DNA from 3 places in the Pelosinus sp. IPA-1 genome. Region 2 is predicted to be linked to each of the others. Evidence: riboswitches for the same ligand, from Rfam matches in the RefSeq annotation. Region 2 holds a riboswitch; each other region holds the start of a gene.
The links. A riboswitch is a leader RNA that binds a small molecule or an ion and turns the genes downstream of it on or off. The one in region 2 is predicted to bind thiamine pyrophosphate.

Region 1: linked by a shared signal. The riboswitch ahead of thiW (energy coupling factor transporter S component ThiW) and the one ahead of thiD (bifunctional hydroxymethylpyrimidine kinase/phosphomethylpyrimidine kinase) in region 2 are both predicted to bind thiamine pyrophosphate.
Region 3: linked by a shared signal. The riboswitch ahead of thiS (sulfur carrier protein ThiS) and the one ahead of thiD (bifunctional hydroxymethylpyrimidine kinase/phosphomethylpyrimidine kinase) in region 2 are both predicted to bind thiamine pyrophosphate.

The regions. Positions count from the first base shown of each region.
Region 1 covers NZ_BSVC01000002.1:45,238-55,265, forward strand. Annotated here, with positions in the region: gene QSJ81_RS03880 (M24 family metallopeptidase) at 1-769, shown strand, start outside; gene QSJ81_RS03885 (CoA transferase subunit A) at 800-1,777, shown strand; gene QSJ81_RS03890 (CoA-transferase subunit beta) at 1,778-2,590, shown strand; gene QSJ81_RS03895 (peptide deformylase) at 2,799-3,293, shown strand; gene QSJ81_RS03900 (hypothetical protein) at 3,667-4,161, shown strand; gene QSJ81_RS03905 (hypothetical protein) at 4,133-4,441, shown strand; gene QSJ81_RS03910 (glutathionylspermidine synthase family protein) at 4,445-5,677, shown strand; gene QSJ81_RS03915 (DUF350 domain-containing protein) at 5,709-6,146, shown strand; gene thiM (hydroxyethylthiazole kinase) at 6,242-7,072, opposite strand; gene thiW (energy coupling factor transporter S component ThiW) at 7,053-7,586, opposite strand; TPP riboswitch at 7,917-8,023, opposite strand; gene QSJ81_RS03930 (MerR family transcriptional regulator) at 8,275-9,078, opposite strand; gene QSJ81_RS03935 (penicillin-binding transpeptidase domain-containing protein) at 9,223-10,028, opposite strand, start outside.
Region 2 covers NZ_BSVC01000002.1:461,551-471,578, reverse strand. Annotated here, with positions in the region: gene QSJ81_RS05980 (BglG family transcription antiterminator) at 1-557, opposite strand, end outside; gene QSJ81_RS05975 (lipase family protein) at 999-2,351, opposite strand; gene QSJ81_RS05970 (B12-binding domain-containing radical SAM protein) at 2,390-3,286, opposite strand; gene sfsA (DNA/RNA nuclease SfsA) at 3,302-3,988, opposite strand; gene msrB (peptide-methionine (R)-S-oxide reductase MsrB) at 4,002-4,439, opposite strand; gene thiE (thiamine phosphate synthase) at 4,597-5,226, opposite strand; gene thiM (hydroxyethylthiazole kinase) at 5,219-6,031, opposite strand; gene cytX (putative hydroxymethylpyrimidine transporter CytX) at 5,995-7,227, opposite strand; gene thiD (bifunctional hydroxymethylpyrimidine kinase/phosphomethylpyrimidine kinase) at 7,217-8,026, opposite strand; TPP riboswitch at 8,125-8,236, opposite strand; gene QSJ81_RS05935 (hypothetical protein) at 8,610-9,038, shown strand; gene QSJ81_RS05930 (efflux RND transporter permease subunit) at 9,114-10,028, opposite strand, start outside.
Region 3 covers NZ_BSVC01000001.1:678,627-688,654, forward strand. Annotated here, with positions in the region: gene QSJ81_RS03100 (PTS sugar transporter subunit IIC) at 1-116, shown strand, start outside; gene QSJ81_RS03105 (PTS lactose/cellobiose transporter subunit IIA) at 125-421, shown strand; gene QSJ81_RS03110 (DUF871 domain-containing protein) at 501-1,592, shown strand; gene QSJ81_RS03115 (S-layer homology domain-containing protein) at 2,156-3,433, shown strand; gene QSJ81_RS03120 (sensor histidine kinase) at 3,800-5,941, shown strand; gene QSJ81_RS03125 (DUF3369 domain-containing protein) at 5,960-7,486, shown strand; gene deoD (purine-nucleoside phosphorylase) at 7,544-8,245, shown strand; TPP riboswitch at 8,295-8,397, shown strand; gene thiS (sulfur carrier protein ThiS) at 8,540-8,731, shown strand; gene QSJ81_RS03140 (thiazole synthase) at 8,736-9,506, shown strand; gene thiH (2-iminoacetate synthase ThiH) at 9,517-10,028, shown strand, end outside.

The DNA.
Region 1 (10,028 bases), 420 kb from region 2:
TTATGAAATAGAACTTCTTCATAATGCCTTAGGGGTAATCGATCAAGCCTTTTTAACGGTACCTACCTTCTTGCGGGAAGGAATGGTAGAGATTGAGTTGGCTGCCTTATTTGAAGGAGAATTGCGCAAGCGGGGTTATTCGGGCTCCTGCAAAATGAGAGCCTTCAATCAGGATTTCTTTTATGGAAATGTATGTAGTGGCAACAGTGGTTTTAGTCCCAGCTATTTTGATGGACCTGTAGGAGGGACAGGTGTTAGCCTATCCTATCCTCAAGGTGCTGGATGGAAAAAGATAGGCAGGGATGAAGTTATCTATATCGATTATACTTGTGTCATTCAAGGTTATACCGGCGATCAGGCTCGCATCTTTTGTATGGGGGATCTTACCTCAGGGATGGTGAAGGCGTTTGAGGATACTTTGTTAATTCAATCAGAAGTGCTCAAAATCATAAAACCAGGAATAACGGCTGAGGAGCCCTATTTACTAGCACTAAAGATGGCAGAAGAAATGGGTTATAAAGATCACTTTATGGGGTATAAAGAAGATCAGGTTAAATTTCTTGGTCATGGAATTGGCTTAGAATTAGATGAGTGGCCGATCTTTGCCAAAGGAATTAATACGCCGATTTTACCAGGAATGACCTTTGCTCTCGAACCAAAGTTTGTATTTCCGGAAGGAGCTATTGGTACAGAAAATAGCTTTGTGATGACGGAAGAAGGACCAAAATATTTAAGTATAACTCCTGATAAGATTACTTACATAAAGTAACTGGAAAAAGACAAAAAAGGAGATCGTACATTGAGTAGACCTGAAAAAATATCACTAAAAGAAGCTGGCGCTCTAGTGCATGATGGTGATCTGATCACCTTTAGTGGTTTTACCATCTGGAGACGCCCAGTAGCAATTTGCTACGAACTGATTCGGCAAGGAAAAAAGGATTTACATTTGTTTGAAGTGCAAGGTGGGTATCACAGTGATTTACTTGTAGGTGCGGGATGCGTAAAAATCTGGGAAGGTGCCTGGATGGGACAAGAAATGTTAGGTAAAATAGGAGAGAATTTAGCTCGTAAACAGATTAATGGTGAAATTTTGGTAGATGATTATAGTCATGGACATACGGCAGGGCGGTTAATGGCAGGAGCCTTAGGGTTGCCCTTTTTTCCTTGCGCTTTGGCGATGGGAACCGATATCTTCAACCCTGAATATGATCAATTAGCAAAAGCAGGCTTACGAGATGGAAATCATCGCAACATTCCAGCGCAAAAGTATGTCATGGCTGAGGATCCTTTCTTCGGCAGAGGAGAATGTGCATTATTGCCGGCAGTAAATCCTGATGTAGCATTAGTATATGCACCTATCGTTGGTGATGAAGGTACTGTTCGCGTACTTTCCCAAAGTTATAATGACGCAGAAGTAATTAAAGCTTCCAAAAAAGTTATTGTAATTTGCGAAGAAATAGTACCCGATAGCCATCTAAGAAGAGATCCGGCAGCGAATTTAGCTTCTGGTTATGAAATTGACTATGTCGTGGAATGTCCCTGGGCTGCACATCCAACTGGCTCACAGTTTTACTATGATTCTGATGGAGATTTTCTGAAAAATTATAATCGAACAGTACGAGACCAAAAGGCATTTGACGAATTTGCTGAAAAATGGATTTTTGGTGTTGATAGTCACGAAGAGTATTTAGAAAAGGTAGGAACAAAACGATTAGGGGAGTTGCGTGCTAGTCCCATCATGGGTTATTCAACTCGAGTCAAAAGGGGGACGAGATAAATGAATAATTCTGATGAATATTGCAAACCTGGTGAGTTTAAACCCATTGATTTATTAGCTGCTGCTGCCGCCAGAGAAGTTTGTGACGGTGACGTTGTTTTTGCTGGAACAGGTCTTCCTATGTTGGCAATTACGTTAGCTCAGCATGAACAAGCACCTAATGCTGTGTGTATCTACGAAGCCGGTAGTATTGATGGTAGACCGTTAGATATTCCAACCTCTGTTGGTGATGCTCGCTGTGCTCATCAAGCATCTAAAGCTTCTGGATTATTTGAGGCATTTTATGGTCAATTACATTCTGGCTATGTGGATCTTGGATTTTTAGGAGGAGCAGAAATCGACAAATACGGTAATGTCAACTGTACTGTAATTGGTGATTATAATCATCCGAAAAAGAGATTTACTGGTAGTGGCGGTAACTCTGATATTAGTTCTTTTGCGAAAAGAACTGTATTTATCATGGTACAAGAAAAACGTAGATTTAAAGAACAGGTTGATTACGTAACCTCACCTGGTTGGAGAGTTCGTAAATGGCCATCGGGGGAGTGGGTTCCCAAACAAGAACTGTATCAATCCTATTTCAAGGGCGGGGTATCCACGGTCATTACAGATATGGCTGTATTTCGTTTTGATGAAACTGGTGAAATGTATTTGGATACAGTACATCCTGGTTTTACGGTGCAGGATGTTATTGAGCATGTAGATTTTAAGCTCAATGTATCTAGAGTGTCAGGACAAACGTTACCACCTACCAAAAAGCAACTTGCATTGCTTTATAATGTAATAGACCCGGAGGGAATATTCTTACCCTAATGTAACAGTGAACGTTCTGTATTCTAGTGCAATCCTACTGATATAAGTGGAAATCTGTACATTAATATTAAAGCATTCGGATCGCTTTCCCTAAACAACCCGTAAATCAGATGATTCCGCCAAAGTTTATCTAACTGTTCTGGCCCAAAATGGTGAGTACTTGTCTCTATCCTTAAATGACCTAAAATAAAAAAGGAGGCAGCTAAAAATGGCTGTGCGAGAAATATTACTATTAGGAAATGAATCTCTTTATCAAGTTTCACGAGAAGTTACTCAGGATATGGATATAAGGCAGGTAGTTAACGATTTACAAGATACAATGATAAATTTCAGAGAAAGACATGGCTTTGGCAGGGCTATTGCTGCTCCTCAAATTGGAGAATTTTTAAGAATTATCTATATGAATTTTGATAATAAGTCATATGCTCTAATTAACCCAAGATTGGAATTGGGGGAAGAAGAGTTTGAGGTGTGGGATGACTGTATGAGTTTTCCCGGATTAGAAGTAAAGTTAAACAGATATAAAAAATGTAAAATATTCTATAAGGATCTGCAATGGAAGGATTGTTTTTTAGAATTTGAGGGCGATTTGTCAGAATTAATTCAGCATGAATATGATCATTTAGATGGGATCTTAGCAGTACAAAAAGCAATAGACAATAAATCATTTAGAATTAACCCTAAAAAAGTAGGATGTTTTTAACACAAGTAGATGGCAGAGGTGCTAGATACGTAATTAAATGACGCAGGGGATAGCGCAATTATGAGTAAAAAATATCCTATAGAGTAGCTTTAACAAGTCTACCTATAGGGTATTTTTATGTTATAAAAAAGAATAGTATTATTGAAATTCTAAACATTTACAGAAATATATCTTAAGGCTGATGTAATTTTATGTAAAATCACTTACAATAAGAAGCATGAGATTACGTGGAGTGAGTGCTAATATGATTTAACATCAACTATGCTTTAATTGTATATTGATTGCCAGTCTTAGTCCTCTTTATAGCAAGGTTGAATGGAAAAAAATATTTACCTAAGGGTAATTAAAATAATAGTTGATAGCAGTCAAGGGAGTGATTTTACTGACAAAGCTAGAATATCGTCTGTTAGATGAAAGTCAACAGTATCCGCTTTTATATTACTTTTCAGATATTGATGAGATAGAAGTAGCAGCTCGTTTTGCATGTGATTACTTTGTTAAAGAAGGCGTTTTGTATGAAAGATCTTCTTGTGCAATGGGAGTTTTATCTTGTGTAATTTATGTAAAGAAGATAGAAGAGGATGTAATAAGCTATGATGATAATATACGGCAGACTAATAAATATATTAGATTAGAAATACGACAGTTCATAGAAGAGGCTGAAATATACCCGTTAGTATTTACCTATGAATTAAGAGAAAGAAAAGAAGTGTTACTTTATTTACAAAGCGACTATTTTATTTGGTCTGGACAAGAATGGCAAAAGACTTCGAGTGAAATTGACGAAGATCGAAAATTATTTGTTTTATATGCGAAGCCAACTGGTACGGAGGATGTTTATGAAAGTAAATTATGCAAAAGAATTTAAAAATTATAAGGGTTACTACACGAATAAGGGGAATGCGGGTAGTAAAACAAAAAAAGTAGTGGGACTATTTATGGCTGCGATAGTAGCTGTGTCGGCAGGTTGTTATTTGACTACTCCTCGTCAAGCAGATCAAGAAGATAAGGATGATCAGAATTCCTATTCGGGATCTAGCGGAAGTGGATATCGTAGTTCTTCATCATCTAAAAATGGGCAGATTTCGGAAGGGATTACGTCTGGTAAAGCTGGTATAGGAAGCAGTGCTGTTGGTGGTGCTGAATAAAAAATGAGTTATTTAAAGAGACGTGAAAGCATTTATAAACCACTGAGGGAGGAGGGCATCTTTACCTGGGATTGGATGTATGAAAAAGAATATGCTCTGGCTTCAATTTACTCCATTTCGCAGAGGTCAAGAGAAGAGTTAGGCTATGCCTCAGAACAATTGGGGAAAATCTTTTCTAAGCTTGTATCAGCTGTTCAAAAGATGGATAATCAGCTTTTTATAGAATTAGGAATTCCTGAATCAATCATTGCTGCAGCTCGAATTTCTTTACCTCCAGAAATGACAACGGTTATTGGAAGATTTGATTTTGCTAAAACAAGCAAAGGGTGGAAAATGCTCGAATTTAATAGTGATACACCTGGAGGTATTGTCGAAGCATATTATGTAAATGGTAAAGTGTGCTCTTATTATGGGCTACAAGATCCCAATTTTGGGTTGGAAGATGAAATTTGTCAAGCTTTTCAACGAATTGCAGAAGAATATGTAGCGTTAGGTTATGATGCCAATAAGATGGTTTTTAGTTCTTTGGATTGGCATTCTGAGGATATTGGAACCACTCACTATCTAATGAATTGCTCAAAATTGAACGCTACTTTTGTTCCTTTAAAAGATCTTCGATTGTATAAGAATAAGCTTTGTGCCTTAATAGAAAGAGAATTAGCCCCAATTGATATTTTATATAGGTTACACCCCTTGGGAGTTCTTAGTATAGAAAAGGATATCGATGGTTTTCCGACAGGTGCTTCTGTTCTTAAACTCGTAGCAGAAGGAAAATTAGCTTTGATCAATCCGCCAGCGGCAATTATAGCACAAACAAAAGCATTACAGGCATTGATATGGAATTTACATGAAATAGGTGAGTTTTTTACCCAAGAGGAACATGAAGTGATAGAGTATTATATGATTCCAACATATTTCGAAAATCGTTTTTCAAAAGAATCATCCTATGTAGTTAAGCCTGTCTTAGGAAGAGAAGGGGGCGGAATTGCATTGTATGCTTCTGATGGAACTGTATTGACCTATGATTCTCAGGGCTCCTTCAAAGAGCAATTGGTGATTTATCAACAAATGGTTGATTTAGAGAATATTGAAATTGAGACATTAGATGGAATGTATGAGGGATATCTTCTATGGGGGTCATTTTTGCTAAACGGTAAAGCTTCGGCAATTAATGCTCGCGTTGGCGGGCGTATTACGGATGATATGTCCTACTTCCTTCCTATTTGTGTAGAGTAATGTAATAAGTGATAAAGGATGATGATAATAGATGAATGCACAGTGGGCAAATATATCGAACTTTTTACTATATTTAGGTGTTTCAATCCCACTCCTTTGGATTGGTATGTATGCCTTTAGTCTTACGACACCTTATAATGACTTTGCGATACTTCGTAAGGGTGGCGACGTAAGCGATTCAGGTCATGTGGATGCTGCCATGGCTACGGCATATGATTTAGGCGGAAAAATGCTAGGTTTAGCAATTGTTCTATCTTCCGCAATTTTTCATTCTGTAAATCTTTTCGATTTAACGCTTTGGGGTATGGTAAGTATTGTTTTTGAAGTGATCGTATTTTGTTTATTTAGGTTGCTTATGCCGATTAAAGTTACAGAAGAAATTCCCAAGGGGAATGTTTCAGTAGGTATCCTTTCTGCTAGTATTAGTGTAGCGAGTGGATTAATGATGGCTGCTTTAATTAGTTACTGAATGTAACTGAGAATGGGCCATATACCTTTAATGAAAAGGTAAAGGAAATGGCTATTTGCCTACTAATGGGTAAATAGCCATTTTTGCGTTTAAAGCTAAATTGGTGTGTATCTTATTTTTTCTTCCAATACATAATCTGATATGCTGAATATAGAGTCTAAAAGTTTTGTTTTAAACATCCCAGTCCCTTGTACGTTATGGGATAATTCGCCGCATATTCCCAGTAAAGCTGTCGCCAAAACCGTTCCTCTAAGGATATTTTTATTTGAGATAAAGGTTGCAGCCAACACATTTAGCATGCAACCCGTTCCTGTTATCATTGAAAGCATTTCACAGCCGTTTCTAATAAGATAGGTTTCAGTAGCGTCTGTTATAATATCAACAGCTCCTGTTGCGACTACAATAGAACCAGTCTTTGAAGAAAGAGTTTTTAGCATGGCAATGCTATTAGCAATCGTATCATCTGTAATAGCATCTTTTTCGCCCACATCAATCCCTTTGGCATCGCTTTTTGCATCACATAGAGCTTTTAATTCTGACATATTTCCTTTAATGACATTTGGGTGACATTCCGATATAAATTTCTTTGTAAAATCAAGGCGAAGGTCACTGCAGGCGACGCCAACAATATCAATAATAGAAGGAATACTTTTTTCAAAGGCGATTTTACCGGAAATCATGATTGATTCCATGCGAGTATCGTTTATATTTCCGAGATTTACGGCTAGTGCTTTGGAAGTAGCTGTGATTTGGCTAACCTCACGAGGATGTTCTGCCATAATCGGTTTTGCACCAATAGCAAGTACAGCATTTGCACAGTCATTGATTGAAATGTGATTCGTTATACAGTGGATCAGCGGTTTTTCTGCCTTTACTTGATGCCTTATTTCTAATAGATCTGTAATATTAAGCATTGGGTTGGTCATAAAATTTCCCTCCCAAGCTTTTCTGAAAATTTGCAAGCATACCTGATTTTTTTAGCGACGTAAGAAAAAAGTATGCAATCGTTCCGCCGATCAGCGTTCCGCAAACAAATAGCGGCACATAAAAGAGCCATGTAAGCCCTGTTTTACCATAGATAAAAGTCATAACCGGGTAAGAAACAATAGCTCCAATTATGCCAGTTCCAATAACCTCTCCTAAAACCGCATAAATCAATTTTCCCTTAGAGATTCTATAAAAAATTCCTGACAGCATAGCCCCAAAAACTGCACCAGTCAGTGCCAAAGGCGGAATTCCCATCACCATCATACGGATTACACCAATCAGTGTTGCACAGAGCAGGGCATACCAGGGGCCAAGCAAAACGGCACATACAATGTTAATAAAATGAGCCATGGGACACATTCCTTCAATGCGAAGAATCGGTGAAATGACTACACCAAGTGCGACCATCATTGATAGAATGACTAGTTTTAAAAGATTGGATTTTCTGTTCATAAAAAATACCTCGCTAACAATATTTATTTTTAAGCAGATTTGCTTAAATCCTGTTGATTGACAGAGTACGTCATACAGGTGGAGCAATATTGTTATTGAGGTATATTTCTCGTATAAACTAAATAGCATCCCCTGTATAACCATGCATCATATCAGGTCGGTCGAAGCTTAAAAGCTTCCTCTCATCTCGAAACACGAGCTCCCTCGCTATTTAATTGTTTTTTTAGGCGCAGGACGCTCCTCCTCCGCCTTTTCGGGAACGAAATCCCGAACATAAACAAAAACAGGGCATACCAATAACGGCATACCCCATTTGTACTATAGCCTTAAATCACTATAGATTAATTTCCTACGTTGGCATTATCCAAATCAGGTAATTGGGTCAAAGTTTAGTTACTTTTTCTCAGCCTGTCATACAAGCTCCCCAGAGTATTTAATTGTGGTTATTGTATCATAAGTGATACAATTTTTCAAATAAGGCTCTTTTTTAGTTTCTCATATCTTCGTATAATATCCTAATGTTGCGCTTAGCGTGTTGGAGATAGCCAGTTGGGGAGCTTTAGTTTGGTATGGTTTGGTTGGTACTCTGGATAATTGGGTCTTATAATGCAATTTTTTGGCTATTCCTATATGTCTTCATAGAAAAAGAACAGACATTACCGGCCTGTTCTTTTTCTATGAAAGGGATTTAGCGTTTCTTTACAGGAAAAAAAATTTGAGTAATATAATCATCTGCAGATTGTGATTCCATTGGTCCTTTTAGATATTGTTCATAAGGAGCTGAGGTAACATCATAACCATTTTCATTTATCCACTCAGTGAGTTTAGCATAACTATTTGGAAGGTTGGAGTAAGCACCTTTACATGTAGCCGTTGCACAAAGTCCTCCTGCCAGTAGTCTAGTATGTTGATTCTGTACCTCAACAGGAAGAGCGACTTCAGTATCATTATTAGCTGGATCAAACTCTTTATCATGATAAATTGACATTGGTGCCCCGGCAAACTGCATTCCGCTTGAATGGGCTAGTTCAAATAGTTTACCAATGTATTTACAATAATCATCAACGCTCATAAGTTGCCTACTGTACAGAATATGCTGAGGTTTGGTTTCAACTAACGTTACTTCAATATCATCAATAAATGACATAATATCAACACCTCTTTCTAAATTTAAAATATCAAACTTTAATTGATTTTCCAGTAGTTTGTAGTGTTCAATTTTTAATTGGATTTCATTTTTCTTGCTTGTTATCTGATTGAGAATATAATGATTATCGTACATGGAAACCATTGCAGCTATTTCTTCAAGGGAAAAATGATATCCTTTTAGTCGGTTAATTAGTAACAGTTGGCGAATTTGGGATACCTCATAAAAACGATAACCAGTGTCTGGATTTATATGGGTTGGTTTGATCAAACCAATTGTGTCATAGTGTCGCAATGTTCTTGTTGTGACACCACAGATTTTAGAGAATTCTCCGATAGAAAGCACTTTACACCTCAATTTTTTTTATTATTGATAGCTATCTCTTGTTTTTTAGTATAGTACTTTACGTTACGTTAAAGTCAATAGTTATTTAGCAGTTTATTGAAAGGTTAAACAACTTTCTAAAGAATACAGTAACTCGAAAAGTCTCTACTGTAAAACTTGAAGGTCTCTTAAAATTGATTTCGTAATCTCTCTGGCCTTTCCGCCGATAGCGCCATCTGAGGCTTGAATATTAGTAGCGAAGAAATATCGATTTCCTTGTTTTTCGACACAGCCGACAAACCAACCTAATATCCATTTATCATCTTGTAATCCCGAACCGGTTTTACCCATTAACCGCACATCGTCATTTTCTAGCAAAGTTATGTTCTTTTTCACAATAGCTACATTTTGGGGGGAAACCGGTAATTGATTCGCATATAGTCTGTGTAATAAATCCACTTGTTCCCGGGCTGAAATCTGCAATGAAGATCTTAACCAAAATGTGGTCAAACCGCCAGAAGTGTTGCGGTTCCCGTATTCTATCTTATCAATAAATGTCTGCATTCTTTCAGTTCCAATTCGTGTGGCAAGTTCTTGAAAGTACCAGACTACGGAATCCCTCGTAGCAGACGCCAAGGTTTGATCATGGTTCCAGCTCGGAAATGTATATTGGGTTCCATTCCATTTAAATAAAGTGTATACGTCTTCTTGATCTAAGACGCCGGTTTCCAATCCAGCGAGTGAATTATAAATTTTAAAGGTGGAACAGGGTGACAATTGTTTTACACTTTGCGGTTCGTTGAAGACTATGTACTGATCATTAGCCTCATCATACATAACAAACGTTCCAGTGGTAAATCCTTCAAAGTACTTTCCAAAGTCTTCTCTTGTCGTTACAGTCGCCGCATTTGCGTTAGTCATTAAGCCTGAATTAACAAGAATAACAGTAAGTAATACTAAAAACCATTTTT
Region 2 (10,028 bases):
GATGGAAATTCATACTCACGTGCAATGCTGTGCAAAATATATGACATTTCATTACTATTTAAAAAACTTTGTACCACATATTCCAGCGCTAACCTGCGGTTAACCTCTGAGCTAACTGCACGTATACCATAATGAACCTTCCGTTCCATTTCAATGCGCCAGTTCTGAAGAAGTCGTTCTACTCTTTGCATATCAGCAACTACTGTATTACGGCTGACTCCCATCTTCTCAGCTAAAAGATTAATGGTAATAAACTTTTCATTGATCAATAATTCTAATGCAATATACTTGCTTCGTTCCTCTTGATTAAGGAGCAAGGCCACCCCTGCTTCATTATCTAACATACTGCGAATCTTATTGATAGCTGTAGGATCACCCTCAAGCCATATTCCAAGATTGGGCTTGGATTCTAATTGAACCACTTGTTCCTTTTGTTTTTCTAACCATAAGCGGACATTTTCTAAGTCATATTTAATCGTTCGGGTACTAACATGAAATTCGTCAGCTAAGTCTTTAATTTTAAAGGAGCGTTTTGCATCTATGATTTTTTTTAGTATTTGACGACAACGAAAAGTAAGAATAATCCTCTCACCCCTTTACTCGTACGTATACATCAGAACGAGTTAGAATTCATTAACCGTATTATATTCTGAATTTTTACTATAATAAAGTACAATTTGCTTCACCGTATATTAGTGCAAAATCAATTTCTCAAGAATACAGAACTCCTTTTACTTTACTATTTAATATAGAAAAAAGACTTCGCTTACACAAAGTCCCTAGGATATAGGCAAGGTATTCATTCTTTTTATGGGAAATCAAGAAGGACGTATTCTTTCGATTGCATAAGAAAAGACTTGGCTTAGGCCAAGTCCTCAGACGCAGGCGGAAGCCTTAGTCGTTCTTACTTGGAATCAAGGAAGTGTTATACTTTCTGATTCCGTAAAAAAAGCAGGAACAAATGTCCTGCTTTTCAAACGAGCCCTTTTCATCAAATTCTACTTCCCCTTATCTGATCCAAACCACTCCTGCCTATCATGACTCATTGTTTTCATATCGTGAATAAATGCTTCCAAGGGCGTCATATCCCGAGTACTACTTCCATAACTAGCAGTATGAACAACGGCATGATTTTCTACCCGATATACTCTTTGTTCCAAGGTGATATAATACACATTTTCTTCATCCTTAACTTTATGAGCCAGAGCTGTTGGCACTACCACCCAATCAGACTTTTCTGCTAACGCTTTTTGAAAGATGTCCTCATTTGTTCCATCTTCAGCTAACACATAATTGGGAAACGTAGAGCGATATTCATCCTGCACTGCTTCTTTCATATAGACGAACTCTGCTTGCAGTTCCTCTGGTAGTTCATTTTTAAGAGGTGCTACAAATACTCTTGCTGTTTCAGAAGTACTGAAAGACTGCTTAGGCATCAATAACTCCCCCGCCTGTACAGCTTGCAGCCGTTTCTGATAATAGTTTTTAATCGCCAAGTCTAAATATAAGGTGATTTGATGAGGCCCTGGATTTTCAAGGGTAGGCACTTGCCAGCGAATTTCTCGCCCAAATTGTTCATACCCTCCCACTAATTTTTGCAAAGCCTTAGTTACAGGGTCACCAGTAGCTACAACACGAGTTAAGTGTAACAAAGGCTCATATTTCTGGCGAAAAGCCTCATTTCCTACGGCTGGCGCGCCAAAAGTAATGACCTCCACTTGCTCTGGTTTTATCCCCATTTCTAGTAATCTTGCTCCCCCAATGGTAACCCCTGCTCCCCCTAGACTATGTCCTACTAAATATACCTTTTTGTCCCCATCCTCTTGCAGTATGTCCAAAAATGGTTTTTTTGAATTACCCACTTCTTCTACTATTTCCTTGGAAAAACCAGCCTGAACGTATTGATTAAATCCCTCATGTACCTTAGGAACTGTATCAGGCATATTTTTTCTCTGAGCATTCTCTGAAAATTCTTCTGGCCCTTTACCAGCAAAATAAACCTTGCCTACTCGTAAGTCCGTCTTTACGTCTTTTATATTCTCTGTTCCTACTGCCGAAAGCAAGTATATGGGAACAGAACTTCCTTCTTGGCTCTTTTTGGCAAATAGAAATCTAGCATCTGCTTTTTTATCTTTCCCAATGTAATACTGAATTTGCCAGCCATCTTGCACTAGAGCATCCCGAGCAATCATTCCCACCCGATCACTATATACAGCTGTACAAGCAGTGGCAGCCATGTATAAAGTACGAGCTTCCTCATATTCCTCTAGGTATTTAGCACTTACTAATGCTGGCTGTAACAATAAAAAAATTAAACTTATTACATAAATGCATTTTAAATTTTTCTTCAAAATAACCCTCTCCTACTATAACTTGGTGGGAAGTAGTCTCACTGTTCTACGTTATTGTAAGGGTCCCATTCTGTCATCGTGGATAAATGCTCCATTGCCTTTTTACAATCCATCAATAGCTTTTCTTTATCTTGGGGCAATGTACCCGCTAGGGCAACATAATTTGAAATATGATTGCTGCGAAACAAACAATGGACTTCACTTGGCAAATCAATACCGGCAATCAATCGCGATAGTTCACCCATAATCTCTACAGGAGACAATAAGGTAAATTCACCTCTTTCATATTCGGCCCTTAGTTCACTGCCTCGATACATCATTAAGGTTAAAGCACTGAGCATATTGGGACGAATTGCATTCACTGCTTGAGCAGTATGATAAGCATGTTCTTTAGAACCCGCCTTCCCTGCAAGGCCGATGATAACCATCAATGACAATTTAATACCTGCCGCGACTATTTTCTGCCCTGCTTCAATAGACTGTTGTTTTGTAACGCCCTTATTTACATGGAGCAGTACTTCATCATCGCCTGATTCCATTCCATAGTACACAAGTTTCAATCCTGCTTCTGATAAACTCTGAAGTTCTTCTGGTGTTTTTCGTAAAATATCATTGGGTCCCGCATAGCAAGATACTCTGCGGAGTTTTGGGAAACTTTCATGCAGTACTTTTAATATCTTCAATAACCTATCGGTTGACAAGACTAATGCATTGCCGTCAGCCAAGAATATTCGGCGAATCATATCCTTATACCCTTTGGCTTGTTCTATTTGCGCCATAATTTCTTCCATGGAGCGAGTACGAAAATCAACAGTTCTGTACATATTGCAATAAGTACAACGATTATGAGAACACCCAATAGTTACACGCAAAATAAAGCTATCCGCTTCGCTAGGCGGACGAAATACAGGGCCCTCAGCAATGTCAAAATACATAATCTCGCCTCCTACTTATAATACTATTTCCACTTTGTCTCCAATTACAATCGTATCTTCCTCAACAAAAGAATCATATGCTAGTAGTTTAACACCTTTTGCAGCAGCCAGTTTCAAGGCTCCGGCAAAAGCTTTGTCAGTCATACTATTAGGGCTAAAACTGATGACACCTTTCATTTGGATAAGAAAGAAAATATATCCCTGATAGCCTTCTTCAACGGCTTTCATCATTTCATATACATGTTTGGTCCCTCTACTTGTTGGAGCATCAGGAAACATAACCATACCACCCTCTTCTAATGTCACCCCTTTGACTTCAATAAACCCCTTGTTACCAAGGGATTCAAAGTAAACATCAAACCTGGAATTACCAAAGGTGACTTCTTTTTTTAAGGTATCTATGGCAGCTATCTCTGAAATACTTCCTGTCTGTAAAGCTTCCAAAACAACATAATTTGGTATTTGGGAATCGATATTAATCAGCCTATCTCCTTTATAAATACAAATAACCGAATACTTTGTTTTCCTTGCTGGGTTTTGAGAACATTCTAAAATCACCTTCGTACCTGCAATAAACAGCTCTTTGCATCGGCCTGTATTTTTTACATGAACAATTTCCTCTATTCCCTCTACCCACACATGAGCAATAAAGCGATTGATTCTTTTTATAAAAGTTCCTTCTACTATTTTATTATATTTCATAACAAACCACTATCTATTTCTCCCTATCAAATAATGTAAGATATTTTCCATATCCTTCTTTTTCTAAATCCTCTTTATCGATAAAACGTAACGCTGCCGAGTTAATACAATAACGCAGATTAGTTGGAGCAGGGCCATCGGTAAAAACATGGCCTAAATGAGAATCTCCTTCTTTACTACGCACTTCTATACGATTCATAAAATGACTATGATCGGCCTTTTCCTTAACCGCTTCTTCCGACACAGGTTTTGTAAAGCTAGGCCACCCACAACCAGAGTCATATTTGTCTAGGGAAGTAAATAATGGTTCCCCTGAAACAATATCTACATAAATACCTGCTTGCTTATGTTCCCAATATTCATTGCGAAAAGCAGGTTCCGTTCCGTTGTTTTGTGTTACTTCATATTGAACTTTACTAAGCTTATTCTTTAACTGTTCTTTATCTTTCATTACCTAACACCCCTTTTGATTTGATTCTAATTCCTATTATTCTACCCCCGAGTTAGGTGAGATATTAAGCTAAAAGTGTAGTAACTTACTAACTTCTATTATAAAAAGTTAAAATCCTGCAACGCCTTAGGAACGTTACAGGATATCTTTTGACGCTTTATTTAGTTATGATCTGACGCAGCTGCACAGCTGCTTCCCTAGGATTGGCTGCAGCAATAATTGCAGATACTATCGCGGCTCCATCCACTCCTGTCTCTATTACATCATGAATATTACTGGCATTAATACCGCCAATTCCAACAATCGGTATGCTAATTTTTTCTTTTATCATCCTTAAATCCTCAAGACTCACATGATCTGCATCACTTTTGGTCAAAGTAGGGAATAAGGCCCCAATCCCAAGGTAATCTGCTCCTTCCTCTTGGGCCCTCAGCGCTTCTTCTAGGGTAGATACAGATACCCCAATAATCTTTGTTGGCCCGAGTAAATTTCTTGCCACTGGCAAGGGCATATCCTCTTGACCAATGTGTACACCATCTGCATCTACGGCTAGAGCGATGTCTACACGATCATTGACAATAAAGGGAACACCATAGGCAGCAGTAATATCTTTAACCTGTATGGCCAACTGAAAAAAATCTAACGTAGATATGTTTTTTTCACGGATTTGTACTAAAGTAACGCTGCCCTTAATAGCTTCTTCTACTGTAGTAGCAAGATCTTTGCCACTTAATAATTCTCGGTCCGTAACTAAGTACAAGGAATAATCAATTGCCCCTTTATCCATTCGTTATCGTGCCGCCTTTTTCTAAAATCTCTGGAGTCATATTCCATACAGCATCAAATAACCGAGCGCGAAATGTTCCAATCCCTTCGCCAGCTTTCAAAGATTGTCTCGCGAGCTCCCCAGCTAGCCCCATGGTCATAACCCCTGCCGCTGCTCCGACAAACAAATCGTCATTTGCGCCACAATAAGAAGCAATGAGGGACGTAGCCATACATCCAGTGCCAGTAACCTCTGACAATATAGGATGTCCATTATGAATCAGGCAAACTTTATTTCCTTGAGCAATAACATCTTGTTTACCCGTAATTGCAATCACGCAGCTAAGTTTTTGCGAAAGATAAAGTGCTACCTTTTCCCCATCCATTTCATCAGCCACAGAATCGACGCCTTTAATTTCTGTAGCGATACCCGCTAAAATTTTCATTTCTGACATATTACCACGTATTACATCAGGACGAACGTCTTCTATAATTTGTTTTGCCGTAACTGTACGAAGGTTAGTAGCTCCTACCCCGACTGGATCAAATACAATGGGAATTCCCTTTTCTTTCGCCTTTTTGCCAACGACTAGCATGGATTCAATACTTCGAGAATTCAGTGTACCTATATTTAACACTAAGGAAGAAGCAAACGAAACCATTTCTTCAACTTCTTCTATATCATCTGCCATCACAGGAGAAGCACCTATCGCTAAGGTGATATTTGCACAATCATTCACTGTCACATAATTAGTAATATGATGCACTAAAGGCTTCTTTTGTTTTAGAGCTATAAGGCCATCGGAGATTTTTTGCAGTATTTCCATTGTTTCGTATACCCCCATATTATTTTGTAGAGTAATGCAGTAATCAACATAACAGGTATCGTCGCTCCTAAGATAAATTCCATTTTGATAAACTGATAATACATTACTACCCCAAGAGCCCAAACCACTAGTGCACTCCAGTTGATTAGCACCTCGGGTCTAACCAGCCGATTTTTAATGATAAAATACTCGGTCAAGAGTACCGCAAATAAAGGCGCAAAAACTGACCCGATAGCGATTAGAAAACTTTCGTACTCTTCCATATTGATCCACAAAGCGATCACTGTACCAATAACCGTCATCACCAAAGCAACTTGTTTTTCGTTTAACTCAGGGAAAATATTATTAAAGCTTACACCTGCGGAATAAGCATCCAAGAAAGTCGTCGTTACTGTTGCTAATACTACAATTCCCAAGGCAGATAATCCCAAATTAGCAGCTAGCATCATAGCCGAAGGTTCTGGGTTACCAGCAACAATAGCAGCTCCGAGGCCAATAATATACATCCAGCAGCTGCCAATAAAGTAGCCCAGGCCGCTGCCTAAGGCTGCGCTTGTTTTACTTTTTGCAAAACGGGTGTAATCTGCAATTAACGGTAACCAAGATAAAGGCATAATTACACTAAGTTCTAACGCTTCACCAAAGGACATACCACCAGCAGGTAGTACGCTTAAAGCGGAACTATCTTTAAATACAACGGTACTTAGTATCACCGTTATACCTAATAAGAGAAATACGGCCAACATATTAAGCCTCTTCAAGCCGCCTTCTCTGCCCAGAGCGATCCATAAAAGAACTAATCCACCAATACCAATACTCCATAAGGACATTTGATCCATACCCCAAAGTATCTTACTAATTTCATTGGCTGATCTGGCCGCAGCAATAATCATAACGGCAGTCCAACCAACTAGTTGCAGTACATTTAGGATGGAGAACAAATAGGAACCATAGGCTCCAAAAGAAATTCTGGTAGATACTAGGGCTGGTATCCTTTCCTGCGTACCTATGATGCCACATAACACCATCATAACGGTACCCACCACATGACCAATGACAATGGCAGTCACACCACTTTGAAAACCTAGAGGAGCCAACAACCCGCCTGTTAAAATCTCCGCAATGGACACAGCCGCACCAAACCACAAAAACAAATAATGGGTAAAACCAAGTGTATTATTATTTTCATTCATCATCTAACATACCTGCACCTTTATATAAATTATAGAAATGATGGACGGGGCCAACCCCTTTACCAATGGAAAAAGAATGTTCAATCGCGGTATGGATATATTCTTTAGCCCGCGCAACTGCCTCTTGTGGCAAATATCCTTTTGCCAAGTTGGCCGCAATAGCAGCTGACAAAGTACAACCCGTACCGTGGGTATTTGGGGTGGCAATTCGCAAGGAGCCAAAATGGTGGAAAATTTCCCCGTCGAATAAGACATCAACGGCATCCTCTTCTCGATGACCTCCCTTTAAGAGAACATATTTGGGCCCTAACAGATGAATGGCTTTAGCAGCTTCCTCCATATCTTTTAAGCTATGTATCTTCCTTCCACTGATTTCTTCCGCCTCGGGAATATTAGGAGTCAGCACTGTCGCCAAAGGCAATAAACAAGAGACTAATGCCTCCATTGCATCGGGCTGGAGTAAATAATATCCGCTTTTTGATATCATTACTGGATCCACAACAACATTCTGGGCATTAAACTTTTTGAGGCCATTGGCTACTGCTCGAATCGTTTCGATGCGAGAAACCATACCAATTTTAACAGCTGAAACTGATATATCATCAAAAATAGCTTCTATTTGTTTCTCTATAACAGTTACATCAATATCTTGTACAGCAAATACACCTTGGGTATTCTGAGCTGTCACGGCTGTAATGACACTCATACCAAATACCCCATGAGCACAAAAAGCCTTTAAATCAGCTTGAATTCCAGCTCCACCACTAGAATCGGAACCTGCTATCGTAAGTACCTTTTTAATAAAAATTCCCCCTTAAAAATATTCAACCACATTGCGTCTTTGTGGTTTATAATACTCTATCATGCAAAAAAGCGCATCCATAGGATGCGCTTGGTACACAAAAACTATATCGCTATCCCTCCGCTGGCATTACCCAGATCAGGTTACAGGGTCATAGATTTTATCAGATCTATATCTCAGCCAGCCTCTCCAGCCCCCCTTGCCTTATTCAGTTCAGCATCATCGTAACATATCCAAACTAGTTTTTCAACTTCTTATGTAAGGACACTTACATCTTACTCTACAACACTTTATTATAGTTAACCGATTTGTCCCGTAATAATTAAATCATTGTTTGAAAATACCTAATCCTGTTAATAATAACAAACAACCCTTTACTAATTTTTGCACCCTAAAGTCCATACCCGAATTTTATATTCATCAAAAGCCTAGGTGCTAAATGAAAAGAAAAAACATAAACTTTATTAGTTCTTATTTTTTCAGTCTTACTATAGGTAGAATGTTTATTTTTTCCTATTGCTATGATATAGAAGTAGATTTTATATCTCTTATATGAGAAGTCCCCAATAAAGGAGGTCTTATTATGTGCAAAGAGTCTTTTAAAGCAGTTTTATTCTGCATGCGCTGCAATCAAGAGGCTGTTCATGATATTAACTACAATAACAACTTAATTGTACAAATATCTTGTGAAGGATGTGGAAAAACCATTGGACCTTATCGGCAAATTACTGCAACGCCTCTACCAAGTAACCTAATACATAAAACAACCATTATCTCTTCTCCTGCCCCAACAAATGATAATAGTAACCCTGAAAACGTACTCAAAAAACCCTCTTCCCAAACTTATGGCGAATTCCTCTTGTCTCGCATCATAACAAAACCCTCTCGCTTGAACCAAGAAATCCGTAATGATCTGACAACGTTCCTTTGCTCTATTCCCGTTCGGTTTATGACGAAACCTGTACGTATCGCTAAGGAATACCACACTTTGAAAGTCAATTTACATCGATAAAACCATAAAAGAAAAGAAGACTTAGGCTCTGACGGAGTTATACTCCACTGGAACCCAAGTCTTCTTTTTCATTACTTATTTCACAGAACTTCCTGCATCATGAGATGCCTGCAATTCTTTTTTATGTTGCTTATGTTTGTTCAGAGCACCCACTCCCCGCTCAATTAGAACAAAGAGAACAGGAATTAAGAAAATTCCTAGTGTTGTAGCTGCCAGCATACCGCCAACAACGGCCGTACCCATAGAATTTCTCGCTCCAGCACCAGCTCCTGTAGCAATTACAAGAGGTAAACATCCAATAATAAAGGCTAAGGAAGTCATTATGATAGGACGTAACCTTAATTTAGCGGCTTCAATCGCTGCTTTAACAGGGTCCATGCCCTTATCAACCCTAACTTTCGCATATTCGACGATTAGGATTGCATTTTTAGCTGACAATCCAATGAGCATAACCATACCAATCTGCATGTAAACATCATTTTGTAAATTACGTACAAATTGGAATAAGAATGCTCCAAATATGCCAGTAGGAACTGACAGAAGAACTGCAAAAGGTATACCAAAACTTTCATAAAGAGCTGCCAAGCATAAGAATACAAACAGCAAGGCAAAGCCGAAGACAAAAGGAGCACGACCACCAGATATTTTTTCTTCACGACTCTGATCGGCCCATTCATAACCAAAATCACTAGGCAGCGTCTGCGCTGCTACTTCTTCCAGTGCAGCTAATGCTTGACCAGAGCTATATCCTAGAGCTGGATTACCCCCTACCTGAATCGTTCTGTATCCATTAAACCGTTTAATTACAGGAGGTGCCGTAATGGTTTGTGGTTTTAATAAGGTATTGAGTGGTACCATGACACCAGATGAACTACGGACATAGAAGAAACGAGTTCCTTCTACATCATTACGGAATTGCTGTTCCGCTTGCATAACTACTTTATAGGACCTACCGAAACGGTTAAAATCATTAACCTGTACGCCACCAAG
Region 3 (10,028 bases), on a different contig from region 2:
TAATACTATACATTCCATTTATTATATTAGGGGAAAGGCATGAAAATAAATCCGATATTGCAGCCGCCAAAAGTCAGAGCATAAAAGGTACTAATGTCAGAAGCGAAGGAGTATAAGTTAAGCTATGGAGACCATAATACTAAATATCATAATACAAAGCGGCGACGCTAGAAGCTTTGCAATGGAAGCTATACAATGTGCTAAAAACGGAGAGTTTGATAAAGCAAGAGAATTGATGGAGCAGTCAAAAGATAAATTAGGCTGTGCCCACAAAGAACAAACCAAACTAATTCATGCAGAAGCCGGAGGAGGGAAAACAGAAATTTCATTACTATTGATACATGCACAAGATCATCTAATGACAGCAATGACGGTGAAAGATCTTGCAAATGAAATTGTTGAGGTTTATTCAAGGTTGTAATGCTTACGTACTATAGCCTAATAGGAAAGTAATATTTTCTATTAGGCTATTGCTTTATAGAATTGAGGGGGATTATATTATGCGACAATTGGGAATATCATTGTATCCAAATCATACCAGCGTGGCGGAAAATATAGCATATATTGAGCTTGCTTCCCAATATGGGTTTAAACGAATCTTTACTTGTCTACTATCTGTAGATCAAGATATTGAGCAAGCGATAAATGAATTTAAAATAATAACTGCCTGTGCAAAGCGAAATAATATGGAAGTGATTGCTGATGTTGCGCCAGCAATCTTCACAAAGTATGGAGTATCGTACCAAGATCTATCCTTCTTTAAGGAATTAGGTCTTGATGGTATACGTTTAGATTTAGGTTTTAGCGGGATAGAAGAAGCATATATGACTTTGAACCCTTATGGATTAAAAATAGAGTTAAATGCTAGTAATGGTACTAAGTATGTAGATAACATTGTTTCTTATCATCCCAATGTAGAAAATATTTTAGGGTGTCACAATTTTTACCCTCATGTTTATACTGGATTAGGATATAACCATTTCATAAAATGCAGCAAACAATTCAAAGATTTAGGGATTAGAACAGCAGCTTTTGTAAACTCCAAATCTGCTATGTTCGGCCCCTGGCCGGTAACAGAAGGGCTATGCACCTTGGAGATGCATAGGAATTTATCGATTGATGTGCAAACCAGGCACTTGTTTGCTACAAATGTAATTGATGATGTTATTATCGCCAATGCTTTTGCTTCCGAAGAAGAATTAAAATGTTTAAGTGAAATTGACAAATATATGCTAGAATTTACGGCTGTATTTGCAAATCATATTCCTGAGTTAGAAAAGAAGATTGTCCTAGAAGAATTTCACTTCAATCGAGGAGATGTGTCAGAGTATGTTGCTAGATCAACACAATCTAGAGTGAAGTACAAAGATCATAATTTTCCACCATTTAATACCCCAGACATAAAAAGAGGCGATATTTTAATCGAATCCTCTCTATATTCTAGATATGCAGGTGAGTTGCAAATTGCCTTAAAAGACATGAAAAATAGCGGTAAAACGAATGTAGTAGGTAGAATCGTTGAAGAAGAAATATTCCTATTAGACTATTTGGAACCTTGGATGAAATTTAAATTTACAGATCTAAATAAATAGTAATATGGGGCGCCTAATATAGGTGCCCCATTTAATTTTAGCCGTGCTTATTCATTGGATTGGTCATTGGATAACTGGTGTTGCATCCTCACAATAACGGCAATCGGACGGTCTGTGAACTATTTTAAATCAGCAAAACTGGTAGTGTGTAGAGAATACACGATATAAAAAGGTTTAAAAGCAGTGTGTAGTTACAAATACACACTGCTTTTAAACCTTTTTATGGTGTTTTAGGTAGCGTATGTCCCAATAATTCAATGGTTGGGCAGGCCTTATATTCTTTAATTATTTTTATATAAGCTTGGCATGCATATTGCATTATAGCTAAGTGTAAATAGTTAGAATTATCTAAAGGGTGAAGTAGTAGATTGTTGCTATCACTGAAGATGGGGAGAGATAGGGGGAAAGGAGATGTGATAGGTACAAGCCCAAAATCTCCAAGTAAGTGTTAACAATGAGTGCTCGTTTGAAGGAAATATTTAAGGGAACATGGAGACTTAGATAGTAATTCATCTTAAGTGCACTCAAATAAAACAAAATAAGATTCTAAGGAGCGTAAAAAGATGAACAAAAAAATTATCGCCACTGTGGTTGCCGCTTTTGTATTAGGTTCAGGAACTGCTCTTGCAGCTAGTAATCCTTTTGCTGATGTTTCCCCTAATGACTGGGCATATGGTGCTGTGAAAAATCTAGCACAGGCAGGCCTCATTGACGGTTATGGTGATGGTACTTTTAAAGGTGATAAGAGCGTTACTCGTTATGAAATGGCTCAACTAGTAGGGAAAGCGATGTATAGATCTGATAAAGCCAATGCTGAGCAAAAAGCTACCATTGACAAATTAGCTGCAGAATACAAAGATGAACTACAAAACCTTGGCGTTCGAATGGCGAAAGTGGAAAAAAGCGTTGACGGGGTAAAAGACTTAAAAATTTCTAACTGGATTCAATCTGAAGATACTTTTGGAAATACTCGGGGACTTACATTGCGTGAGTATGACTGGGAATACCGTTTGGCAGTTGAAAAGCAAGTAAGTGATAAAGTTCATGCAATGTATCAATTCAGAACCTATACTGGTCTAGATTCACAAAGATGGGGATATGGTAATGCCAGTGGCGTGAATGATAGAACAAACCAACGTGGTGCGTTGACTACACGCCAAGCGTGGGTTAGTTATCAGGCTAATGCCAATACTGGTGTTACTATTGGTAAACAAGTGCTTTGGGATGGATTTATTTGGGATGACTTCATTCGAGGTATTAGCATAAATACCAAATTAGGTGATAAGACGAGTTTAGTTGCTGCAACAGGCCGTTATGATCTTTCCAATGGTCCATATGACAGTGTTAATGGCTATAATGTAAATGGAGTAATTAATACAGCCTCTTTATCCACTAAAGTTGGTGATTTGGATATTGCCGCTAAATGGATAGTCGGTAGCTATGATCTTAGTTCTAATCGGGGTGGCAATATAGTTGGAGGATTAGCGAGTTACACCTTGCCAGGTGGTATTGGTCTCCAGGCTGGTTATGCTAAAAATACCCGGGAAAATGATCACAATAAATTGGAAAAATTTCAGATTTCCAAACGAGTTGGCGGTACAGATGTATTCATGCAATACTGGAAACAAGATTCCAAACTCAATGCACCGATGGAAAATGGAGACCATATGGCATGGTGGGGTGACATGTATGGTGGTCATGATATAAAAGGCTGGCGTTTAATTACAGATACGCCAATTGACAAACATTTTGATGTCTCCTGCTACTATGGTGATTATAAAGTTCAGGATACCAATACAAAAGCTAAGAAATATGGTGTTGATTTAACTTATAGTTTCTAGATTTTAAGAAAAATTATTACGCTTGACATGGAACCTTGCTTAGGACAGTAAAAAAAGACTATGCAATTTTCTTCTAATATAGAATAATACTCTTTAGAGACACTCTATGGCGATATTGATGGTGACATGTCTGCTAAAAAAATATGGCTTTAGCGTACAAGTAAGCTTCTAAATATATGAATTTCCTGAGTCTGAAGACTTATAGCCTAGAAACTAGGTTGTAAGTCTTATTTTTTTTACACATTACTCACGGAAAATTAGCCTGAGCTTAATGATAGTACGGTTTTGTAGCAAAATCAATGAGTTTAGACAAGAGGTTAAGGTGACAACTTTTGACTACTTTGCAATAAAATAGGAAGGTTATGGATGAAAAATGGCGAAAGTTGTATTACAGGTAAAACGTTTGATACGCAGGAGGGAAATGCTGTGAAATATGCAGTGTCTTTAAGCTTACTAACTGTGCTGATTATTACGTTTTTATTGGGTGGAACTTTCATTTTTCTAATCGAGCACGAATTGGCAGTAGATATTCCTTGGTTGAGGCATAAAGATGCTAATATTCTACATTCTGCTGCTAATGAAGATATAGAATCTTTTCACAACGACCGAAAAAAGATATTGGTTCTTCATTCCTATGACTCTGAGATGCCTTGGGTGAAATTAGAAGAAGAGGGGATTAAATCAGTTTTTCAACAGGAAAAGCAGGCGATACTTTCTTTTGAGTATATGGATACGAAATATAATATTACCCCTGATTATCTAAATAACTTATATAAATTTTATGAGCAAAAATATAAAGGAAAGAAATTTGATGCTGTGATTGTTACGGATGATGCAGCTTATGACTTTGCACGAACATACCAGCAAACCCTTTTTCCTCTCACTCCGATTATTTTCTGTGGTGTTAATTATTTTAATGAAGCAGATATAAAAGACAAGGAATGGGTAACAGGAGTTATTGAGGACGTTGATATAAAGAAAACAATTGAAGTTGCCTTAGCCCTACAGCCTCAAGTGAAAAAGATTGTTGTTATTAATGATGAAACTGCAGTTGGTAAGGCTAATAAGCAATTATTAGAAAAGAGTATGCCTATTTTTAAGGAAAAGGTACAATTTGTATTCTTAGAAAAAATGGCTATGTCAGAAGTTCTAGAGCAAGTAGGCAACCTTTCAGATGACACAATCGTATTACTGATGACTTTTAATGTAGATAAGAATGATACGATCTTTAGTTATGAGGAAAGTGGTAATTTAATTGGTGCAAGAAGTAGGGTGCCTGTATATTGTTTTTGGGACTTCTATTTACAAGATGGTATGTTAGGCGGGATGATAACCAGCGGGTATAATCAAGGAAAAACTGCGGGCCAGATGGCCCGAAAGATTGTGTTTGATGGTGCAAAATTAGCTGACATGCCTGTGATAACAGAAAGTACTAAGCAGTACATGTTTGATTTTAATGCACTACGCAAGGCTGGTATCAAGGAAGAACAATTACCAGCAGGTAGTGTTATTGTGAATAAGCCAGTTACCTTCTATGAAACGTATAAATCCTTAGTTTGGTTCTTGATGGCACTATTTGTAGTATTGCTGTTTTTAGTAACAGTATTAGCTTTTAATATAAACCGCCGTAGGAAGGTTGAGGAGGAGATCCGTCAGCTCAATAGGGCCTTAGAGAATCAAGTCACTGAGCGGACTAGGGCATTGCAGGATACCAATTCTACCTTAAGACAGACCTTGGAAGACTTACATCAGGCTCGTCGTCACTTGGTAGAGTCAGAGAAAATGGCCTTATTAGGTGAGTTAGTAGCAGGTATAGCACATGAAATAAACACTCCGATAGGAAATAGTATTACGGCAATTTCGCATTTGACAATGTTGACAGGAGAATTCAATCAAAAATTCTTGGATGGCCAAATGAAACGATCCGATTTAGAAATCTATTTAGATTCTTGTAATAAGGTAAGTAAAATTATTACTACTAATCTAGATCGTGCTGCAGAGTTGATTCGTAGTTTTAAACAAGTTGCAGTTGACCAGTTAGTTGAAGAACGGCGAAATTTTGATTTGAAAGAATACATACAGGATGTATTGGTAAGCCTAAATCCTCAATTGAAAAAGACTCAGCACAAAATAAACGTAACTTGTCCTGAGGGCATTAAGGTTTACTGGTATCCTGGAGCATTTTGGCAAATTATATCAAATATGCTAAACAATTCTATATTACATGCTTATTATCCAGACGAACTAGGCACGATTTCCATTACTGTTTCTTATGAAGCTGGGATTATCACCTTGATTTATGCAGATGATGGAAAAGGTATGGAGCCAGAGGTGCAAAAGAAGATCTTTGAGCCATTTTTTACAACACGGCGGGGTACTGGTGGTACTGGCCTTGGTATGCATATTGTCTATAATTTGGTGGTTTTTAAAATGAAAGGAACCGTTGAGTGTACTAGTCAGCTGGGAAACGGTACGGTTTTTACAATAAAACTTCCAGAACGTACTTAAGTTAAAGGAGAAAATATCATGGATGATGAATTGTTATTTGTAGAAGAGACGGATGTACGTGATAGTAAGGCAGCAGGACAGATAAAGGTTTTGATCGTTGATGACGAAGAAGAAGTACATATTGTTACCAAGCTAGTATTAAATAACTTTGTATTTGAAGGTAAAAAGATTGAGCTTCTTAGTGTTTATTCTGCTAGTGAAGCTAAGACGGTACTAGAGGAACATGGGGATATTGCTCTTATTTTATTAGATGTTGTCATGGAGAGAGCGGATGCCGGGTTAGAACTGGTAAAATACATTCGAGACGTTATGGAAAATAAGTTGGTGCGGATTGTATTGCGTACGGGCCAGCCCGGAGAAGCTCCAGAAGCCCAGATTATTGTTGAATACGACATTAATGATTATAAAGAAAAAACGGAATTAACAGCCCAAAAGCTGATAACTACCTTAATCTCTGCGTTGCGTTCTCATCGAGATTTATTGACAATTGCCATGAATAAACAAGGGTTAGAAAAAATTATCCAGTCTTCACCTGAGATTTTTCGTATGCAATCCATGCAAAACTTTGCCGCTGGTGTACTAATGCAACTCATCGCAATGCTTGGACTTAATAAGAATAGCTTGTATGTCAAGGTATCGAGTTTTGCCGCTACGCGAAAGAAGGATGGAGAAATAAAGGTTTTAGCAGCTACAGGTACCTTTGATAGTGAAACCTACGAAAATATTTCGATTGACGTGAAAAATAAACTTGATTACGTTCTTATGGCGAAACAAAGTATATTTTTTGAGGATTACTTTATTCTTTACTGGCAAAGTGCAGACGATTATGTGTATCTAATTTATATGGAGGGTGGACAAAGACTTAGTGAGTTAGATAGGCGTTTATTAGATGTTTTTTGCTTAAATGTTTCTTCTGCCTTTGAAAATCTTAAATTGCATTTAGAAATGTATAATACACAACGAGAGGTTTTCTTTAGGTTGGCCGAAGTGGCAGAAACGCGCTCAAAAGAAACAGGCAACCATGTAAGACGTGTTGCTGAATATGCTCGTTTGCTGGCTGAAAAATATGGATTACCAGATGATGAAGTGGATCTAATTCATTTAGCGACTCCTATGCATGATATAGGTAAGCTAGGGATCCCTGATGAGATATTAAATAAACCAGGGAAATTAACGCTAACCGAGTTTGAAGTTGTCAAACTTCACGCTAATATTGGCTATGATATGTTAAAGGGATCTCATTTAACGATGTTAAAGGCAGCAGCTATTATTGCGCAGCAACACCATGAACGATATGATGGCAAGGGATATTCTAGTGGGTTAAAAGGGGAAGAAATTCATATTTATGCTAGAATCGCCGCCATTGCCGATGTCTTTGATGCACTAAGCTGCAAAAGAGTCTATAAAGAAGCCTGGCCATTAAATGAAATTTTGACCTATTTCAAGGAGGCTAAGGGAGGACAATTTGATCCTGTATTAGTTGATTTATTTTTTACTAATTTGGATGAAATCATTAAGGTGAGAGAAAAGTATGCAGATGAATAATTGCGGCGTACTTCTGGGGGTTGTATAATATGGTTAGAATAAGATGGAGGTAGAAAAATGAGTTTACATATTGATGCAAAAGAAGGCGATATCGCTAGTACGGTATTAATGCCTGGTGATCCACTTAGAGCTAAGTTTATAGCGGAAAACTTTTTGGAAAATGCTGTTTGTTATAATGAAGTGCGTGGTATGTACGGGTATACAGGATATTACCAGGGCAAAAGAGTTTCTGTACAAGGTTCGGGAATGGGGATTCCTTCTATATCTATTTATGCCCATGAGTTAATGACGAGCTATAATGTGAAAAATATTATTCGGATTGGTACTTGCGGATCATTACAGGAAAATGTAAAAATTAAGGACATTGTTCTCGCTATGTCAGCTTCTCATGATTCTAATATTAATCTACAACGGTTTGAGGGTATGACCTTTGCTCCTACAGCAAATTTTGAATTATTAAAAAAGGCATATGATGTAGCGCAGCGGTTAGGGATTGAAACTAAAGTCGGAAATGTGTTTACAACGGATACCTTTTATCATGATGATTGTGAGGATTGGAAGCGTTGGACCAAATTTGGTGTATTGGCCGTCGAGATGGAAACGGCAGGATTATATACTTTGGCTGCAAAACATGGTGTAAAGGCGTTAACCATTGTGACAGTGAGTGATAGCTTAGTTACAGGTGAAGCTACTTCTGCTGCGGAACGGCAGACGACTTTTACGCAAATGATGAAAATAGCTTTGGAAATGGTAGAGTAAAAAAAGCATTGCACTTTATGAAGGTCTATAATATACTGTAGGAAATTACATATGACGCTGGGGGAGCCTTATGGCTGAGAGGGAATTTTCATTCCTGACCCTTTGAACCTGATGTGGTTAGTACCATCGTAGGGAAGCTATTTTATATTTGTGTATGTTATTTATAAAAGCTTATCCTCTTTGGATAAGCTTTTTTTATTTACCATTACATATTTCAATATTTCTCTGCGATCACTATCTATACTATTTCATTCTTAAATGCATTACAGAGGTGAGGTGAAAAAGTTGGAGGTTATGCTAAACGGAAACCTTGAAAAAATAGCGGAGGAGATAAATTTATCTACGTTTTTACTTAGCAAAGGTTTGAATCTTGACACCATTATTGTGGAATATCAAGGCAATATAGTAAAGAAAGAGGAATGGGCAACGATTACTTTGCAAGATAAGGATTGTTTAGAAGTACTAAAATTTGTTGGCGGAGGCTGATTTGATGAGTGATTCATTAATGATTGGTGGGAAAAGCTTAGAAAGTCGTCTATTTATTGGCACAGGTAAGTATTCTGCAGACACTATGATTCCCGAAATTATAGAGAAATCAGGATCACAAGTTATTACCGTGGCGCTTCGACGAATTGATTTTAATTCTCCTAGAGGGAATGTGATGGATCATATTCCTTCCAGTATGCAACTTTTGCCGAATACTTCTGGTGCGCGAAACGCACAGGAGGCAATACGAATTGCGCGGTTAGCCAAGGCCGCAGGATGTGGCAACTGGATTAAAATTGAGGTTATTTCGGATAATAAATACTTGTTGCCAGACGGTTATGAGACCATTAAAGCAACGGAAATATTAGCTAAGGAAGGGTTTGTAGTATTACCTTATATCAGTCCAGATTTAATGGTAGCAAAGAAACTAGTTGAAGTTGGTGCAGCAGCAGTTATGCCATTAGGTGCCCCCATTGGCAGTAATCGAGGTTTAAAAACCAAAGAATTATTAAAAATAATGATTGAGGAAATATCTTTACCAGTGATTGTTGATGCAGGGATTGGTAAACCTTCCGACGCTTGCGAGGCGATGGAAATGGGGGCAGCAGCTTGTTTATTAAATACTGCAATTGCCAGCGCAGACGATCCTGTCTTAATGGCTGAGGCTTTTGGTATGGCTGTAATTGCCGGGCGTAAAGCGTATTTAGCGGGTCTTGGGCGTTCTCATAAGTGGGCAAGTTCTTCATCTCCTTTGACTGGATTTTTACATAATTGAGGAGGAAACTATGAGCTTTTATGATGAGTATTTGCAATATACTGAAGGCAATATAGAAGAAGTATTTCAAAATACAACCTCTGAAGATATTGTAAAGATTCTTGGGAAAGAGCGATTAACAGTAAAGAATTTTTTAGCCTTATTATCTCCTAAAGGGGAAGAACATTTAGAATTAATGGCCCAAAAGGCAAATCAGTTGACAGTACAAAATTTCGGACGTGTCATTTTATTGTATACACCGATGTATTTATCTGATTACTGTACAAATCAATGCACCTATTGTGGTTTTAATATAACCAATACGTTTACCCGTAAGCAATTGACCATGGAAGAGGTAGAAAAAGAAGCCAAAAATATTGCGGCTTCCGGCATTCAACATATTTTAATTCTAACAGGAGATGCTCCAGTAAGAGCTGGCGTCTCTTATATGGAAGATTGTGTTCAGATCTTAAAAAACTACTTTTCCTCCATTGCCATTGAGGTCTATGCCTTAACAGAAGAGGAGTACGCCAAACTTGGAGA